2 regions of the Streptomyces sp. NRRL B-3229 genome follow, and region 1 is predicted to be linked to the other one. Evidence: riboswitches for the same ligand, from Rfam matches in the RefSeq annotation. Region 1 holds a riboswitch; the other holds the start of a gene.
What was found. A riboswitch is a leader RNA that binds a small molecule or an ion and turns the genes downstream of it on or off. The one in region 1 is predicted to bind S-adenosylmethionine.
Positions count from the first base shown of each region.

Region 2: another riboswitch for S-adenosylmethionine. It lies ahead of IF54_RS0116330 (aminotransferase class V-fold PLP-dependent enzyme); the one in region 1 lies ahead of thrC (threonine synthase).

Region 1 is NZ_JOGP01000007.1:335,458-344,826, forward strand. Features, by position in the region: gene IF54_RS0113405 (metallophosphoesterase family protein) at 1-436, opposite strand, end outside; gene IF54_RS0113410 (NADH:flavin oxidoreductase) at 589-1,719, opposite strand; gene groL (chaperonin GroEL) at 2,034-3,656, opposite strand; gene IF54_RS0113420 (cold-shock protein) at 4,017-4,223, opposite strand; gene IF54_RS0113425 (MoaD/ThiS family protein) at 4,691-4,966, opposite strand; gene thrC (threonine synthase) at 4,963-6,243, opposite strand; SAM riboswitch class I at 6,261-6,416, opposite strand; gene IF54_RS0113435 (glucosyl-3-phosphoglycerate synthase) at 6,563-7,507, shown strand; gene IF54_RS0113440 (alpha,alpha-trehalose-phosphate synthase (UDP-forming)) at 7,614-9,008, shown strand; gene otsB (trehalose-phosphatase) at 9,005-9,369, shown strand, end outside.
Region 2 is NZ_JOGP01000008.1:448,775-458,143, forward strand. Features, by position in the region: gene IF54_RS0116315 (rhomboid family intramembrane serine protease) at 1-113, shown strand, start outside; gene IF54_RS0116320 (Lrp/AsnC family transcriptional regulator) at 110-391, shown strand; gene IF54_RS43905 (protein kinase domain-containing protein) at 422-2,563, opposite strand; gene IF54_RS0116330 (aminotransferase class V-fold PLP-dependent enzyme) at 2,630-3,991, opposite strand; SAM riboswitch class IV at 4,112-4,228, opposite strand; gene trpD (anthranilate phosphoribosyltransferase) at 4,305-5,369, opposite strand; gene IF54_RS0116340 (cytochrome b) at 5,547-7,184, opposite strand; gene IF54_RS0116345 (ubiquinol-cytochrome c reductase iron-sulfur subunit) at 7,181-8,236, opposite strand; gene IF54_RS0116350 (c-type cytochrome) at 8,233-9,042, opposite strand; gene IF54_RS0116355 (cytochrome c oxidase subunit 3) at 9,103-9,369, opposite strand, start outside.

The sequences.
Region 1 (9,369 bases):
GCCAGTTCAGTTGAGCGGGGCTGATCCGGCCGTACACCTTTCCCGGCACCAGCGAGTCGAGGGTGACGAACCGGTGACCGCCGACCGTGCTCACCGCGGCCCGTTCCGCCGCGTCGGTCTCCAGCACGCACTCGGGCTCGGCATGCCCGCTGCCCAGCACCTTGCCGAAGGCCTCGCGCTCGTCGTGGTTGCCGGTGGTGTAGAAGACGGGGGCGTTCCGGAGCCGGGCGAACTCCCCGACCAGCTCCCGCACCGCCGTGTACGCCTCCACGTCCCCCTGGTCGGCGATGTCCCCGGTCACGACGACCGCGTCGACGTCCCGCAGGTGCCACAGCTCGGCGAGCATCAGCCGCAGGGATTCGGTGGCGTTGACGCCGTTCCTGTTCGGAGCGTCGGTGCGCTCCACATGGGTGTCCGAGAGCTGAAGGATCCGCATGTCCCTTGACGCTAGCGGGAGTTCCGGTCCCGCGTCAGTGCGCCGGTCGCCACATGGTCGTTTGAGGACGAGGCCCTTCGGGCCGACGGGGGCTGGGGGCGCAGCCCCCAGGAACGGCAGCCCCCACCGACCCGCAGAGACGAACCGAACCGTCAGCTCAGCGACTTCAGCGCCACCGCGTCATACGGCTGAAGCTCGTCGAACCGACCGGCCAGCACCTTCGCCGCCCACTCCGGGTCCTGAAGCAGCGCACGCCCCACGGCCACCATGTCGTACTCCTCGCGCTCCAGCGCATCGAGGAGGTCGTCGATCCCCTTGACCGGCGACCCCTCCCCCACGAACCCACGGATGAAGTCGCCGTCGAGCCCGACCGACCCGACCGTGATCGTCGTCTTTCCAGTCAGCTTCTTCGTCCAGCCGGCCAGGTTGAGGTCGGATCCGTCGAACTCCGGCAGCCAGTAGCGGCGGGTGGAGGCGTGGAAGGCGTCCACCCCCGCGGAGGCCAGCGGCGTGAGGATCGCCTCCAGTTCCTCCGGCGTCTGAGCGAGCCGCGCCTGGTACGCCTCCTGCTTCCACTGCGAGTACCGGAAGATGATCGGGAACTCCGGCGACACCGTCTCCCGTACGGCCGCCACGATCTCCGCCGCGAACTTCGTACGGGCGACCGGGTCACCGCCGTAGGAGTCGCCGCGCCGGTTGGTGCCCGCCCACAGGAACTGGTCGAGGAGGTAGCCGTGGGCGCCGTGCAGCTCCACACCGTCGAAGCCGATGCGCTCGGCGGCGGCCGCGGCCTGGGCGAACGCGCCGATGACGTCGTCCAGGTCGAGCTGGGTCATGGCCTTGCCGGTGGGCTCGTCGGCGCCGATGCGCAGACCGGAGGGACCGACCGCGGGGGCGTCGGCGTAGGGCGCCTGGCCCTGCTCACGCACCATGCCGATGTGCCACAGCTGCGGGACGATGGTGCCGCCGGCCGCGTGCACCTGCTCGGCGACCTTCGCCCAGCCGGCCAGCTGCTCCTCACCGTGGAACCGCGGGACGCGGTCGCTGTTCCCGGCCGACTCGTGGCCGACGTAGGTGCCCTCGGTGACGATGAGACCGACTCCGGCGGCGGCGCGGCGTGAGTAGTACGACGCCACGTCCTCGCCGGGGATGCCGCCCGGGGAGAACATGCGGGTCATGGGCGCCATGGCGATGCGGTTCGGGACGGTCAGACCGTTGATGTGGACCGGGCGGGCGAGGATCTCGGCGGCGCGGGAGGTGGACGAGGCGGGGGAGGCGGTCACGAGGCGATACTCCTTGGTATGTGCATGTACATATACGCTACCAAGGCGCCCTGCACGACAGAAGCCCGCCCCACGACGTGGGACGGGCTTCACATGGAGCGCCGGGCAGGCCTTGCACCTGCATTTCCCCGCAGGAAGCGGGGCGTCTTTCCTTGGACCACCAACGCGTAGTCGACCGACGGGAGTTCACGTCGGGCGGCTCGTGATCAACTATAGCGCAAGAAAAGACCGGGGGCGGCCACCCCCTGTTCCCAGGAAGTGCCGCCCCCGGCAAGACCGTTGATCAACCGTCAGGCCTCGCGGCCCGGGGGTGATCAGAAGTCCATGTCACCGCCCGGCATGCCGCCACCGGCGGGCGCGGCGGCCTTCTCCGGCTTGTCGGCGATGACGGCCTCGGTGGTGAGGAACAGCGCGGCGATGGAGGCGGCGTTCTGCAGGGCAGAGCGGGTCACCTTCGCCGGGTCGATGATGCCCTCGGCGATCATGTCGACGTACTCACCGGTCGCGGCGTTCAGGCCGTGGCCGACGGTGAGGTTGCGGACCTTCTCGACGACGACGCCACCCTCGAGACCACCGTTGACGGCGATCTGCTTGAGCGGGGCCTCCAGGGCGAGCTTCACGGCGTTGGCGCCGGTCGCCTCGTCACCCTCGAGCTCCAGCTTCTCGAAGACCTGGGAGGCCTGGAGCAGGGCCACGCCACCACCGGCGACAATGCCCTCCTCGACGGCCGCCTTCGCGTTGCGAACGGCGTCCTCGATGCGGTGCTTGCGCTCCTTGAGCTCGACCTCGGTCGCGGCACCGGCCTTGATGACGGCGACGCCACCGGCGAGCTTGGCCAGGCGCTCCTGGAGCTTCTCGCGGTCGTAGTCCGAGTCGCTGTTCTCGATCTCGGCGCGGATCTGGTTCACACGGCCGTTGACCTGGTCCGAGGAACCGGCACCGTCGACGATGGTGGTCTCGTCCTTGGTGATGACGACCTTGCGGGCGCGGCCCAGGAGGTCCAGGGTCGCGTTCTCCAGCTTGAGGCCGACCTCCTCGGAGATGACCTCGCCGCCCGTGAGGATGGCGATGTCGCCGAGCATGGCCTTGCGGCGGTCACCGAAGCCCGGGGCCTTGACGGCGACGGACTTGAAGGTGCCGCGGATCTTGTTGACGACCAGGGTCGACAGGGCCTCGCCCTCGACGTCCTCGGCGATGATCAGCAGCGGCTTGCCCGACTGCATGACCTTCTCCAGGAGCGGGAGCAGGTCCTTGACGGAGCCGATCTTGGAGTTGGCGATGAGGATGTAGGGGTCGTCGAGCGACGCCTCCATGCGCTCCATGTCGGTGGCGAAGTACGCCGAGATGTAGCCCTTGTCGAAGCGCATACCCTCGGTGAGCTCCAGCTCCAGACCGAAGGTCTGGGACTCCTCGACGGTGATGACGCCTTCCTTGCCGACCTTGTCCATGGCCTCGGCGATGAGCTCGCCGATCTGGGTGTCGGCGGCGGAGATGGAGGCCGTGGAAGCGATCTGCTCCTTGGTCTCGACGTCCTTGGCCTGCTCGAGGAGAGCGGCGGAGACGGCCTCGACGGCCTTCTCGATACCGCGCTTGAGGGCCATGGGGTTGGCGCCGGCGGCTACGTTGCGCAGGCCCTCCTTGACCAGGGCCTGGGCGAGCACGGTCGCGGTGGTCGTACCGTCACCGGCGACGTCGTCCGTCTTCTTGGCGACTTCCTTGACCAGCTCGGCGCCGATCTTCTCGTACGGGTCCTCGAGCTCGATCTCCTTGGCGATGGAGACACCATCGTTGGTGATCGTGGGGGCGCCCCACTTCTTCTCGAGGACGACGTTGCGGCCCTTGGGGCCGAGCGTCACCTTGACGGCGTCCGCGAGCTGGTTCATGCCGCGCTCGAGGCCGCGCCGCGCCTCCTCGTCGAACGCGATGATCTTGGCCATGTGAAGTGGTCCCTCCAGGACTGGGGGTGATTCCTTCGGACCGCGCCCGCGCCCGCGACGGACGGCTCGCACACCTCGTGGGTTCCTTCCCCACCCGGCCTGCGGGCCTCACCGACCCGGTCCTTCGTTGTCACTCTCACCTTCAGAGTGCTAACGCCAATGATTAGCACTCGGCATGGTCGAGTGCAAGCGCCTCTCGTGGATCGGGCAGGGTCCGGGACGGGGTTGCGGGCGCGTGACGGGGACATGCCGGGACTCGTGACGAGGCATGACGAAGGGCCCGTACCCATGACTCCCCATGGGGTACGAGCCCTTCGTTCAAGAAAAGAAGAACGACGCTGTTGTTACCCGGCGCGTGCTTCAGCCAGTCGCGAGACGGACCATGTCCGCCTGCGGCCCCTTCTGACCCTGCGAGATCTCGAACTCGACCCGCTGGCCCTCTTCAAGGGTGCGGTAACCGTCCATCTGGATCGCGCTGTAGTGGACGAATACATCCGCACCACCGTCGACCGCGATGAAGCCGTACCCCTTCTCCGCGTTGAACCACTTGACGGTGCCCTGAGCCATGCCTAACTCCCCTATTACTGGCCCTTGCACGGATCCGCACTTCGCGGATCCGGGTCAGACCTCACCCCCCACATGGTTGGGGGCGTGCGCCGGAACGCGTCGACCGCGGCTGAATGTATCTGTCCAACTGCCGTCTGCAACAGGTCAATCGGACGAGAATTCTGGACGGAAGGGGTCCGGAATGTAGTGAGAATTCGCCCGAATTCGGGGCAAGTCGGGCCCCATAAAGGGCGCATAAGCCGCATAAAGTGCACACACTTTGGCTACTTCTCATCGCATGTGGAGCGAGAACTCATATGCGTACGGCAAGGAGAAAGACCCTGGTTCCCCAACTGTACCGCGCTCAACCATAGAGAATTGCCCCCTCCGCTTCTCTCACGGAGGGGGCAATCAGTTGAACACTCGGTAATTACTGTTACCGAAGGTAATGACCAGTCATACGGTCACGGTCGCGATCGGGGTCACGCTCACCCGCCGGCGACCGCCGGGATGATCGAGACTCCCGCCCCGTCGGGCGTCGCCGTCTCCAGCCCCTGCTCGAACCGCACGTCGTCGTCATTCACGTACACATTGACGAACCGGCGCAGCTTGCCCTGGTCGTCGAGAACGCGCGCGGCGATACCGGTGTGGTTCTTCTCCAGATCCGCGATGACCTCGGCGAGGGTCCCGCCCTCGGCCTGCACCTCGGCCTGGCCGCCGGTGTAGGTGCGCAGGATGGTGGGGATGCGGACGTTGACGCTCATGCGAGGCCAGCCTCTCGGAAAGAGTCGAGGTTCGGACGAATCGTGGCGGTGAGTCCGGTACCGGCCACCGCGTCCAGGGTCTTGAGACCGTCGCCGGTGTTCAGCACCACCGTGGTCTTCGCCGGGTCGAGGACACCGTTCTCGATCAGCTTGCGGGCCACACCCACGGTCACGCCACCCGCGGTCTCCGCGAAGATGCCCTCGGTCCGCGCCAGCAGCTTGATCGCGTCCACGACCTGCTCGTCGTTCACGTCCTCCACGGCACCCCCCGTACGACGGGCGATGTCCAGCACGTACGGCCCGTCCGCCGGGTTCCCGATGGCGAGGGACTTGGCGATGGTGTTCGGCTTCTGCGGCCGTACGACGTCGTGCCCCGCCTTGTACGCGACGGAGACCGGGCTGCACCCCTCCGCCTGCGCACCGAAGATCTTGTACGGCTTGTCCTCGACGAGCCCGAGCTTGATCAGCTCCTGGAGTCCCTTGTCGATCTTCGTGAGCTGGGAGCCGGACGCGATCGGCACGACCAGCTGGTCGGGGAGCTTCCAGCCGAGCTGCTCGCAGATCTCGTACGCCAGCGTCTTGGAGCCCTCGGCGTAGTACGGCCGCAGGTTGACGTTCACGAAGCCCCAGCCCTCGCCGGCCGGGTCGCCGATCAGCTCGGAGCAGAAGCGGTTCACGTCGTCGTAGTTGCCCTCGATGCCGACGAGCTCGCCGCCGTAGATCGCGGCCATGACGACCTTGCCCTGCTCCAGGTCGTGCGGGATGAACACGCACGAGCGGAAGCCGGCCCGGGCGGCGGCGGCACCGACCGCACCGGCGAGGTTGCCGGTCGAGGAGCAGGAGAGAGTGGTGAAGCCGAACGCGCGCGCCGCCTCCAGGGCCTGCGCGACGACGCGGTCCTTGAAGGAGTGCGTCGGGTTGCCGGAGTCGTCCTTGATGTACAGGCCGCCGGTGACCCCGAGCTCGCGGGCGAGGTTGTCGGCCTTCACGAGGGGGGTCCAGCCGGGGTTGATGTTGGGCTTGTCCGCCACGTCCGCGGGGACGGGCAGCAGCGGGGCGTAACGCCAGATGTTCGCGGGTCCCGCCTCGATCCGCTTGCGGAGCTCCTCGGTTTCGTAGGCCGAGTAGTCGTACGCGATCTCGAGCGGGCCGAAACACTCCTCGCAGGCGAAGACCGGGCCGAGCGGCACGCGGTGACCGCACTCGCGGCAGCTCAGTGCCGCGGCGGGACCCAGGTCGACGGAGTTCGTGGTGCTTGCAACAGTCTGCGCAGCCATGGAGGCGAGGCCCTTTCTCCTCATCTTCCTCACGACGCGTTTCGCCGTGAGACGGATTTGGCACCTTCCCTAGCCGGGAGCCTCGCGAAATGATCAACGGTGATCTACGAGAACCGACTGGAGGGTTGCCGGGGCTTCATCGGGCCGTATCCCTCTGCCCCTCTGGATGAGCGGTATGAAGTTGTGGTCGGCGGGCGATCCAGGACATGCGATGGTCACCCGCGTTGTTCAAGACTGTAACCGACAACCAGGACAGTTGAGATAGTCCGTCCGAACCGCGAGACGGATCACCCGGACCACACACGAAGGAGCCGCCTACGTGCTGGAAGAAGTCGAGCGCTGGCTGAGTACCCGCTCCTGGTCGGTGACCGATCGCCCGCTCCACCAGATCATGGCCGCCAAGCAGCGCACCGGGCAGACGGTCAGTGTCGTGCTGCCCGCGCTCAACGAGGAGGAGACGGTCGGTGACATCGTCTCCGTGATACGTCACGACCTGGTGCGGCAGGTTCCGCTCGTCGACGAGATCGTCGTCGTCGACTCGGGGTCGACCGACCGCACCTCCGAGGTCGCCGCCGCGGCCGGCGCCACCGTGGTGCACCGCGACGAGATCCTGCCCAGGCTGCCCGCTCTCCCGGGCAAGGGCGAGGTCCTGTGGCGCTCCCTGCTGGTCACCCGCGGGGACATCGTCTGCTTCATCGACGCCGACCTGAAGGAGTTCTCCTCGGACTTCGTCCTGGGCATCGTCGGCCCGCTGCTCACCGAACCCGGGGTCGACCTGGTCAAGGGCATGTACGACCGTCCTCTGGGCGGCGCGGCCGGTCAGGGCGGCCGGGTCACCGAGCTCATGGCGCGCCCGCTGCTGAACATGCACTGGCCGCAGCTGGCCGGCTTCGTGCAGCCGCTCGGCGGCGAGTACGCGGCCCGCCGCAGCCTCCTGGAGCAGCTGCCGTTCCCCGTGGGCTACGGCGTCGAGCTGGGCATGCTGGTCGACGCGCTGCACCTGGTGGGCCTGGACGCCCTCGCCCAGGTCGACGTCGGCGTCCGCAAGCACCGCCACCAGGACGGCCAGGCCCTGGGCCGCATGTCGGCGGCGATCTACCGCACGGCCCAGCTCCGCCTGGCCCGCGGCCACCTGATCCGCCCGTCCCTCACGCAGTTCGAACGGGGGCAGGAGGGCTTCGAGCCCCGCACCTACTCGGTCGACACGGAGGAACGCCCGCCGATGACGGAAATCCCGGAGTACATGAAGAGAAAGGCTGCGTAGATCTACTCAGGGGCGCGGGGAACTGCGCGACCAGCCCCCACCGTCCCGCGGCCGAAGACGAGACGGGAACGTTTGAGCGGTTCGACACTGGGCTAGATGTCGAGGCATGGCTCCCTCGCACAACGCCCAGGTACTGGTCGCATCCAACCGAGGCCCCGTCTCGTACGAGCTCCAGGAGAACGGCGAACTCACAGCGAAGCGTGGCGGCGGCGGCCTGGTCTCCGGCCTGTCCGCGATCGGCCCCGACGCCGGCGCCCTGTGGGTGTGCTCGGCGCTCTCCGACGGCGACCGCGAGGCCGTGGCGCAGGGCGTCGGCGAGGACGGCGTGCGGATGCTCGCCATCCCCGCCGACGTGCACGCGGACGCGTACAACGGCGTCGCCAACTCGGTGCTGTGGTTCGTCCACCACCTGCTGTACCAGACCCCGCTGGAGCCGGTCTTCGACGCGGAGTTCCGGCGCCAGTGGGCGTCGTACGAGACGTACAACCGCGCCTTCGCCGAGGCGCTGGCGGAGGAGGCGGCCGAGGGGGCGGCGGTCCTGGTGCAGGACTACCACCTGTGTCTGGTGCCGGGGATGCTCCGCGAACTCCGCCCGGACCTGCGGATCAGCCATTTCTCGCACACGCCGTGGGCGCCGGTGGACTACTTCCGGATGCTGCCGGACGACATCGCGGCGCAGCTCCTGCGCGGCATGCTCGGCGCCGACCGGCTCGGTTTCCTCACCCGCAGGTGGGCGGACGCCTTCACGGCCTGCGCCACGGAGTGCGCGGGCGGGCTCGGGGACACGCAGGTCGGGGTGCACGGGCTGGGCGCTGACGCGGACTTCCTGCGCGAGCGGTCGCACGCGGCCGATGTCGAGGAGCGCATCGTCGGTCTGCGCGAGGAGATCGGCGCGGGCCGGAAGACGATCGTGCGGGTGGACCGGACCGAGCTGTCCAAGAACATCGTGCGCGGGCTGCTGGCCTACCGGCGGCTGCTGGAGTCGCGGCCCGAGTGGCGGGAGCGGGTCGTGCACGTGGCGTTCGCGTACCCGTCCCGGCAGGACCTCGCGGTGTACCGGGACTACACGGCCGAGGTGCAGCGGGTCGCCGACGAGATCAACGACGCGTTCGGCACACCGGGCTGGACGCCGGTCGTGCTGCACGTCAAGGACGACTTCGCCCGCTCGCTCGCCGCGTACCGGCTGGCCGACGTGGCGCTGGTCAACCCGATCCGGGACGGTATGAACCTGGTCGCGAAGGAGGTGCCGGTGGTCTCCGACGAGGGGTGTGCGCTGGTGCTGTCACGGGAGGCCGGGGCGTACGAGGAGCTGGGCGAGGACGCGATCACGGTCAACCCGTACGACGTCGAACAGACGGCGGCGGCCCTGCACGAGGCGTTGACGCTGCCGCCGCACGACCGCGCCGAACGCGCGAAGCGGCTGGCCGCGGCGGCCACGGCCCTGCCTCCGGCCCAGTGGTTCCTGGACCAGCTGAACGCGCTGAAGGCACTGGACGCATGAGCCTTCCCACGCCCGGCACCCCCGCCGGCCACGACGGTCTCCAGGCACTCCTCTCGCACCCGCGCGGAGCGGTGATCGGGCTGGACTTCGACGGGACGCTCGCGCCGATCGTGGCGGATCCGGAGCGGGCGCGGGCCCATCCGGAGGCGGTGTCGGTGCTCGCCGCGCTGGCCCCGAAGGTGGCCTCGGTGGCGGTGATCACCGGCCGCCCGGCCGAGGTCGCGGTCCGCTACGGCGGCTTCGCGGGCGTCGCCGGTCTGGAGCACCTGACCGTCCTCGGCCACTACGGCGCGGAGCGCTGGGACGCGGCGACGGGCGAGGTCACGGCGCCGGAACCGCACCCGGGTGTGGCGGCGGTCGG
Region 2 (9,369 bases), on a different contig from region 1:
CCCACGTGGTGGGCTTCGGCCTGGGCCTGGCCTTCGCCTGGGTGCGTTTCGGCCCTACGACTAGAGTGAGGGCCGCCCCAGCTCCGGCCCCCGAGGGAGAGAACCAGCCGTGATCACCGCGATCGTCCTCATCAAGACCAGCGTGGACCGGATCCCCGAGATCGCGGAGCGGATCGCCGCGCTGGAGTCCGTGAGCGAGGTCTTCTCCGTGACGGGCACGTACGACCTGATCGCCATGGTCCGGGTGAAGCAGCACGAGGACCTCGCCGAGGTCATTCCAGGCAGCATCAGCAAGATCCCCGGCGTGGAGGCCACCGACACCCACGTGGCCTTCCGCACGTACTCCCAGCACGACCTGGAGGCCGCCTTCGCGATCGGCCTCGACAGCTGACCGGCCTCGACATCTGACCGGCCCCGGCGGCTAGGAGTCCAGCGCGAGCGCCGTGATGCCGTCCGCGGTCGCGACGTAGACCCGGCCGTTGCGGACGACCGGTGACTGGGTGCCGACCGACGCACCGCCCTCGACCCGCTTCTGCCAGACCCGCCGGCCCTTGCGGTCGAGACCGTAGAGCGTCGAACCCCGCCGCACGTAGACGGTGTCGCCGTGGACCACCGGGTCGCTGTACTGGCTCCCGTCGTCGGTGAACCGGAAGGACCACGCGGTCGATCCGTCGGTGGGGTCGAGGGCGACGAGCTCGAAGTCGGACGCGGTGACGCCGAGCCCCGCGAAGGGCACGCAGGTGAAGTAGCGGCTGCCGTACACCTTGTCGTTGGCCGAGTTCCACAGGAGCCTGCCCGCGCGGCTGAGGCCGTGCAGCATCTGCTCGCCGCCGGAGCCGACCATCAGCGTGTCGCCGACCAGCGCGGGCCGCCCGGTGTCGGCGCCGGCCTTCGTGGCCCAGAGCCGCCTGCCGGTCCTCGCGTCCAGGGCCTGCACCTCGTCCCCGAAGGTGCCGACGTACACCACCCCGTCCGCCACCAGGGGCTCGCTGGTGGGCGCCGCACCCGTGGGCGTGGACCAGCGCACACTGCCGTCGGGGGCGTAGGCGCGCACCCCGCCCGCGTCCGAGCCGTCGCCGTAGGAGACCAGGACCAGGCGTCCGGAGGCCACCGGGAACTGGCTGTTCGCGGCGAAGGCCTTCTTCCAGCGGACCTTGCCGCGCGGACCGAGCGCGCACAGCGCGGAGGCGCCTTCCCGGTCGTTCTCCAGCAGGCAGTACACGCCGTCCGCGGTGGCGAGCGGGGACATGGCCTCGCCGCCCAGCGCGGTCCGCCACACCGGCCGGCCGGCCAGGTCCAGGGCGTGCATCGTGCCGTCCGCACCGCCGACGTACACCCGGGTGCCGTCGGGCGGGACGGCGGCACAGGGGCCGCGCCGCCCGCCGAGCCCCTGCACGGCGTACGTCCATCCCACCTCGGCCGCGACCGGGCCGCCCTGCACGGAGCGTCCCGCGCCCGCGGAGGCGGCCGTGTGCGAGGAGCCCCGCAGCAGCCACCAGCCGAGCCCCCCGGCGCCCACGGCCCCCGCGCCACCGGCGCAGGCCGCCAGGATCCGGCGCCGCGAGGGCTTCGCCGCGCCGGGGCCGGTGGTCTCGGGCACGTCGGTGACCGTCGTCATGGGCGCCATGTACTCCACCCCGCTGAGCCGCTCCCGCGAGCCGTCCTCCGGCACCCAGCGCTCGTCGGCACCGAGGGCCACGGTCGGCGGCCCTCCGGAGAACCACCCCTCGCGCAGGCCCTCCCGCAGCGAGCCGGCGGTGTGCCCCACGGCCGCGACCAGTTCGGCGGGGGTCGGCCGCCTGGCGGGATCGTCCCGCAGACAGGCCTCCACCAGCGGCAGCTGCTCCTCCGGTACGGCGGACAGGTCGACGTCCCCGGTCAGGATCCGCAGCAGGACGACCGAGTCCTGCCCCTCGCCGAACGGTTCCTTCCCGCCGGACGCGTACGCGAGGACCGCGCCCAGGGAGAACACGTCGCTGGCCGGCACCACCTGGGCGCCGTTGCGGATCTGCTCGGGCGAGAGATAGCCCACCGAGCCGACGACCACCCCGGTCCGGGTCAGCGCGGTCCCTTCCAGCGCCCGGACGATCCCGAAGTCGATGACCCGGGGCCCGTCGGGCGCGAGCAGGATGTTGGAGGGCTTGAGGTCCCGGTGCACCAGGCCCTTGGTGTGGATCGCGGCGAGCGCCTCGGCCAGCGCCCCCGTCAGCAGCCGTACCGCGTCCGCGCCCAGCGGCCCCCGGTCGAGCACCGCGTCCCGCAGGTTGGGGCCCGCCACGAACTCGCTGGCCATCCACGGCCGCGCGGCCTCGGTGTCGGCGTCCACGACCCGCGCGGTGTAGGTGCCGGCTCCGCCGACGGTCTGCGCCGCCCGCACCTCGTGCCGGAACCGGGCGCGGAAGGTGCGGTCCTCGGCGTGCTCGGCGCGGACCACCTTCACCGCGAGCCTGAGCCCGCCCCGCGCCTCGGCGAGGTACACCTCGCCCATGCCGCCCGACCCGAGTCTGCCCAGGACCCCGTACGGTCCGATGGTCCGCGGATCGGTCTCCCGCAGCTCCTGCACCCCGTGCTCCCCCTGCCTCGTACGGCTCTCGGGCGAGCGTATACGCCGTAGGGAGGGGCCAGTTGGTCAGACGGCCGGGACGCAGCGCCCGTCCTCGGTGCGGTACTGCCACTTCGCACCATCGGCGACCAGTTCCTTCACGGCCTTCACGAAACGCTCCACGTGCTCGTCCGGGGTGCCCGCGCCGAAACTCACCCGGATCGCGTTCAGGGACTTCTCGCCGGGCGCCGCCTCGGGAGCCCCGCACTCGCCCTGGGTCTGCGGGTCGCTGCCGAGGAGGGTGCGGACGAGCGGGTGGGCGCAGAAGAGGCCGTCGCGGACGCCGATGCCGTACTCGGCGGAGAGCGCTGCGGCGAAGTGGGAGCTGTTCCAGCCCTCGACGACGAAGGAGATCACGCCGACGCGGGGGGCGTCGTCGCCGAACAGGGACAGGACGCGCACCTCGGGGACCTCCGCCAGCCCTTCGCGGACCTTGGCGATCAGGTGCTGCTCACGGGCGACCAGGGTGTCGAAGCCGGCCTCGGTGAGGGCCTTGCAGGCCGAGGCGATGGAGTAGGCGCCGATGACGTTCGGGGAGCCGGCCTCGTGGCGGGCGGCGGTGTCGTGCCACTCCACGTCCACTCCCCCGTCCTCACGCCGGGTGACCTTGCGGCTGGCGCCACCGCCGGCGAGGTAGGGGTCGGCCGCCTTGAGCCAGTCGGCACGGCCGGCCAGGACGCCGGAGCCGAACGGGGCGTAGAGCTTGTGGCCGGAGAAGGCGACCCAGTCGACGTCCAGGTCACGGACGCTCACCGGGTGGTGCGGGGCCAGCTGGGCGGCGTCCAGGACGATCCGGGCGCCGTGGGCGTGGGCGGCGGCGGCCAGCTCGCGGACCGGCCACAGTTCGCCGGTGACGTTGGAGGCGCCGGTGACGCAGACCAGGGCCGGGCCCTGCGGGTCACGGGCGGCGAGGGCCTTCTCCAGGGTCTCGACGGCCTGCCGCGGGGTGCGGGGGGCGTCGAGGTAGCTGACCCGGGCGTCCTGCCAGGGCAGAAGGCTCGCGTGGTGCTCGGTCTCGAAGACGAAGACCTGGCAGTCGGCGGGGAGGGCGGCGGCGAGGAGGTTGAGCGAGTCGGTGGTCGACCGGGTGAAGATCAGCTGGTCGTCGTCGCGGCAGTCCAGGAACTCGGTGACGGTCCTGCGGGCGTTCTCGAAGAGGTCCGTCGACAGCTGGGAGAGGTAGCCGGCCCCGCGGTGCACACTGCCGTAGTAGGGCGCGTACGCCGCCACGTCGTCCCAGACGCGCTGGAGGGCGGGGGCGCTGGCCGCGTAGTCGAGCGCCGCGTAGGTGACTTCGCCGCCGGTCACGAGCGGGACGGTGACATCCCTGCCCAGAACGGGCAGCTGCGCACAAATGGTCTGGGTGGAGGCAGCGGTGGAGACAGACATGGGGAACTCCCGTGGAAAGAGAAAAGTGAGATGGATGTGCGGAGAGGGGGCTCGGCGCCCTATCGCATTCGCTTGCTCACGGAAGACTCCTCGAACGACCAGGATCCCTGGTTCGTGAGGGATCCGCGCTTGCCGCAGACCTCGCTGCCTACGGCCTGGTCTTCACCCGGGGCACCCCGCCACGGACGGAGGGTTGCCGGACAGTCGGCCGGGGCCTCATGACTGTCACTCATGACCTGGTCAAAAAACCTACGCGAGGTGATCGTCGTCCCGCAACCCGTGTCCGGATCGCGGGACGACACCCCGCCGGACGCTAGGCGTTGCTCGCGGCCACCCAGCGCTCCAGGGTCCGCTTGGCCGCCCCGGAGTCGATCGACTCCGCGGCCTTGTCCATCCCGGCCCGCAGCTGCTCGGCCAGCGTCCCGGTGCCCGGGTCCAGGGCGACCAGCGCGGCCGCCGAGTTCAGGAGTACGGCGTCCCGGACCGGGCCTCTCTCGCCGTCCAGGAGCTTCCTGGCGACCTCCGCGTTGTACGCCGGGTCGCCGCCGCGCAGGGCCTCCACCGGCACCAGGTCGATGCCGACGTCCCGGGGGTCGAAGCTCTCCTCGGTGACCTTGCCGTCGCGGACGACCCAGACGTGGGAGGTCGAGGTGGTCGTCAGCTCGTCGAGGCCGTCGTCACCGCGGAAGACCAGGGAGGAGTTGCCGCGCTCGGCGAAGACGCCCGCGACGACGGGTGCCATGCGTGGATCGGCGACCCCGACCGCCTGGGACCGCACCCGGGCGGGGTTGGTCAGCGGGCCGAGGATGTTGAACACCGTGCGGATGCCCAACTGACCGCGGGCGGCGCCCGCGTGCCGCAGCGCCGGATGGAACTTGATCGCGAAGCAGAAGGTGATACCGGCCTCGCCGGCCACCTCGGCCACCCGCTGCGGGGTCAGCTCCAGGTTGACGCCGAGCTTCTCCAGGACGTCCGAGGCGCCGGACGCGGAGGAGGCGGCCCGGTTGCCGTGCTTCACGACCGTGGCACCGGTGCCGGCCACGACGATCGCCGACATCGTGGAGATGTTGACGGTCTTGGCGCCGTCGCCGCCGGTGCCGACGATGTCGACCGTCCGTCCGGGGACCTCGATCACATTGGCGTGCGCGTACATCGTCCGCACCAGCCCGTTGATCTCCTCGACCGTCTCGCCCTTGGCTCTGAGGGCGACCACGAAACCGGCGGTCTGCGCGTCGGTCGCCTCGCCCTGCATGATCCGGTCCATCGCCCACGCCGTCGCGTCGGCGCTCTGGTCACGGCCGTACAGCAGGGCGTTCAGCACCTCGGGCCAGGAACGGCCCGCCGCGGTGTCGCCTCCAGCGGGGGTCACAGCGCTCATGGGGCCGCTCCAGATGTCGTAGAAAAGTGTGCTGACACCCTATCCAGCCCGCAGCACGCCACAGGGCCACGTCCGGCCCTCGGACGAGCCCCCACCGACCCGCACGGGAAAGGGCCCGTCCGGCGAACCGGACGGGCCCTTGCTACCGCGCGTGGCGAGCGCAGCGACAAGCAGTGATCAGTGGTGGCCGTGGCCGCTCGTGATCTCCTTGTACTCCTCGACGGTCGGCTTGGCGATCTGGGCTTCCTCGCCGTAGTACGCCTCGCTGAGCTTGGCACGCAGCTTCTCGGAGCGGCCGACCTTGCGCTCGACGCCGTTCGCGTCGACCGTGGGGCCGATCTCGGCCGGCTTGTACTGCTCGTGCGCCGTGAGCGTGTGCAGCTGCTCCTGGCTGAGCGGCTCGTGCACCTCGATGAACTCACCGTGCGGCAGGCGCTTGATGATGCCGGACTCGCGGCCGTGCAGCACCTTGTCCTTGTCGCGGCGCTGGAGGCCGAGGCAGATCCGCTTCGTGGCGACGAACGCCAGGACCGGGGCGACGAAGAACGCGACCCGCACGAACCAGGTGATGGCGTTGATCGACAGGTGGAAGTGGGTGGCCCAGAGGTCGTTTCCACCACCGACCAGCAGCACGAAGTACCAGGTGATCCACGCGACACCGAACGCGGTCCGTGTCGGGGCGTTGCGCGGGCGGTCCAGGATGTGGTGCTCGCGCTTGTCGCCGGTGACCCAGGACTCGATGAACGGGTAGACCGCGATCGCGACCAGGACCAGCGGGAAGATCATCAGCGGGATGAACACGCCCAGGACGAGCGTGTGCCCCCAGAAGTTGATCTCCCAGCCCGGCATGACGCGGATCAGGCCCTCGGAGAAGCCCATGTACCAGTCCGGCTGGGCGCCCGTGGACACCTGGTCGGGACGGTAGGGGCCCATCGACCAGATCGGGTTGATCGAGGCGATGGCCGCGATGGCCGCGATGACACCGAAGACCAGGAAGAAGAAGCCTCCGGCCTTGGCCATGTAGACCGGCAGCAGCGGCATGCCGACGACGTTGTTGTTGGTCTTGCCGGGGCCCGCGAACTGCGTGTGCTTGTGGTAGAAGACCAGGATCAGGTGGCCGACGACCAGGCCGAGCATGATGCCCGGCAGCAGCAGGACGTGGATCGAGTAGAAGCGGGCCACGAAGTCGCCGCCCGGGAACTCTCCGCCGAACAGGAAGAACGACAGGTACGTGCCGACGATCGGCACGGACAGGACCGCGCCCTCCATGAAGCGGACACCGGTGCCGGAGAGCAGGTCGTCCGGCAGCGAGTAACCGGTGAAGCCGGTGAACATGCCGAGGACGAACAGCAGGAAGCCGAACAGCCAGTTGACCTCACGCGGCTTGCGGAACGCGCCCGTGAAGAACACCCGCATCATGTGCACGAACATGCCGGCGAGGAAGATCAGCGCCGCCCAGTGGTGGATCTGCCGGATCAGCAGACCACCGCGCACATCGAAGGAGATGTGCATGGTCGAGTTGAACGCCTCGGACATCATCTGTCCCTGGAGCGGGACGTAGCTGCCGTGGTACTCCACCTCGTTCATCGACGGGTGGAAGAACAGCGTCAGATACACACCCGTGAGGATGATGATGATGAAGCTGTAGAGGCAGACCTCGCCCAACATGAACGACCAGTGGTCGGGGAAGATCTTGCGCATGTTGGCCTTGGCCAGGGAGTAGATCCCCAGCCGGCCGTCGGCCCAGTCGGCGACGCGCTCGCCGGCCGGTGCCTTGTCGCGCGAGCGCGACCCGGTGGACTCTGTAGTGCTCATCCGCGCTCCCAGAATGCAGGACCGACGGGCTCCTCGAAGTCGCCGAGCGCTTCAAGGTAGCCCTCGTCGTTCACGCCGATGCGCAGCTGCGGCAGGGCGTGACCGGCGGGGCCGAAGATCACCCGGGCACCGTCGGAGAGGTCGAAGGTGGACTGGTGGCAGGGGCAGAGCACGTGGTGCGTCTGCTGCTCGTACAGGGAGATCGGGCAACCGACGTGGGTGCAGATCTTCGAGTACGCGACGATTCCCTCGTGCGACCACTCGAGCTCGCGCTTGTCCTTGATGTTGTCGGGCTGGAGCCGGACGATCATCAGGGCGGCCTTGGCGATCTCGGTCTGGAACTCCTCGGAGTGCTCCTCCAGGCCCTCGGGCTTGGCGAAGGTGAGGGACCCGACGGCGACGTCCGAGGGACGCAGCGGCTGGTCGGTGTTCATGTTGACCAGCAGCTTGCCCTTGGACCACATGGTGTGGCGGAGCTTGGTGCCGGGCAGCGGACCGAGGTCGCGCAGCAGCATGACACCGGAGAGCGGGAACAGGGCCAGCGCGCCGAACATCGTGTTGCGGATCAGCTTGCGACGGCCGAGCGCCGACTCCTTGGCGCCCTGCTTGAAGTCCGCGTGCACCTTCGCGCGGACCTCGGGGGACGCCTCGATCGGGTGACGCTCGTCGGCGATCTCCTCGTCGGACATCAGGGTGCGGGCCCAGTGGACCGCGCCCGCGCCGATCGCGAAGAGGGCGAGACCGAGGGTCAGGCCCAGCGCGAAGTTCAGCGCGTTGATGTGGCCGATCGGGAAGACGAAGATCGACTTGTCGTGAGGGATGCTCACGTACGAGGCGATGAACCCGATCGTCGACAGCATCGAGACCGTGAACAGCATGGCCACCGTGCGCTCGGACCGCCTGGCGGCCCGCTCGTCGATGTCCTGCACCCGGTGCTCGTGCGGCGGGAGACCGGGGTCGGCGAACGGGTTCTGCTCGTCCGCGACGCCTACCGCGCCGTGCGCGCCCTGCTCTGCGGGCAGGTTCTCTTCTGGAATGTCTTGGCTACTCATGACTTCTTGGCCTTTGCGGTCCGAGCGGCGACCCAGACGGCGACCGCGATCAGCGCGCCGAGGCCGAAGATCCAGGCGAACAGGCCTTCGGAGACCGGGCCGAGACCGCCCAGCTCAAGGCCGCCGGGGCTCACGGTGTCGTCGCCGTTGACCGCGTTCAGGTACGCGATGATGTCCTTCTTGTTCTGCTCCGACAGGGTGGTGTCGGGGAACGACGGCATGTTCTGCGGGCCGGTCTGCATGGCCTCGTAGATGTGCTTCGGGTCGACGCCCTCGAGGCTCGGCGCGAACTTGCCGTGCGTCAGCGCGCCACCCTTGCCGGTGAAGTTGTGGCACTGCGTGCAGTTGTCGCGGAACAGCTCGCCGCCCTTGGCGATGTCGGCACCGTCGGGGCCGTACTGCGCCTCCGTCGGAATGCTCGGACCCGCGCCCAGCGAGGAGATGTACGCGGCCAGCTGGTCGATCTCGGCCTGCGTGTAGATGACCTTCTTGCGCGGAACCTGCGCACCAGGCTGCTGGGCCGGCATGCGGCCGGTTCCAACCTGGAAGTCTACGGCCGCGGCGCCCACGCCCACCAGGCTCGGGCCGTCGGAGGATCCCTGACCGCCGGTGCCGTGGCAGCTGGCGCAGCCTACGGCGAAGAGCTTCTTGCCCTCGTCGATGGCCAGGGACTGGGCGGTTTCATCTGCCTGCGCCTTGCTCGCGGGCGCGAACACGGCGTACAGCCCCCCGGTGCATGCCAGCGCGAGGAGTAGGACGACGAGCGCCGCCAGCGGGTGGCGTCGTCGTGCGGAGAGCTTTTTCACGGATTACCCCGGTGTCAGGATCTTCTGCGTCGATGCTTGCGATGTCGGGAGCGGGCCCGGCTACTTGATCATGTAGATCGTGGCGAAGAGGCCGATCCAGACGACGTCGACGAAGTGCCAGTAGTAGGACACGACGATCGCCGCGGTCGCCTGCTCGTGGGTGAACCTCTTGGCCGCGTAGGTACGCCCGAGAACGAACAGGAACGCGATCAGGCCGCCCGTCACGTGCATGCCGTGGAAGCCGGTGGTCAGGTAGAACACCGAGCCGTACGGGTCGGAGGACAGGGAGAGCCCGTCCTTCTTCACCAGCTCCGTGTACTCGTAGAT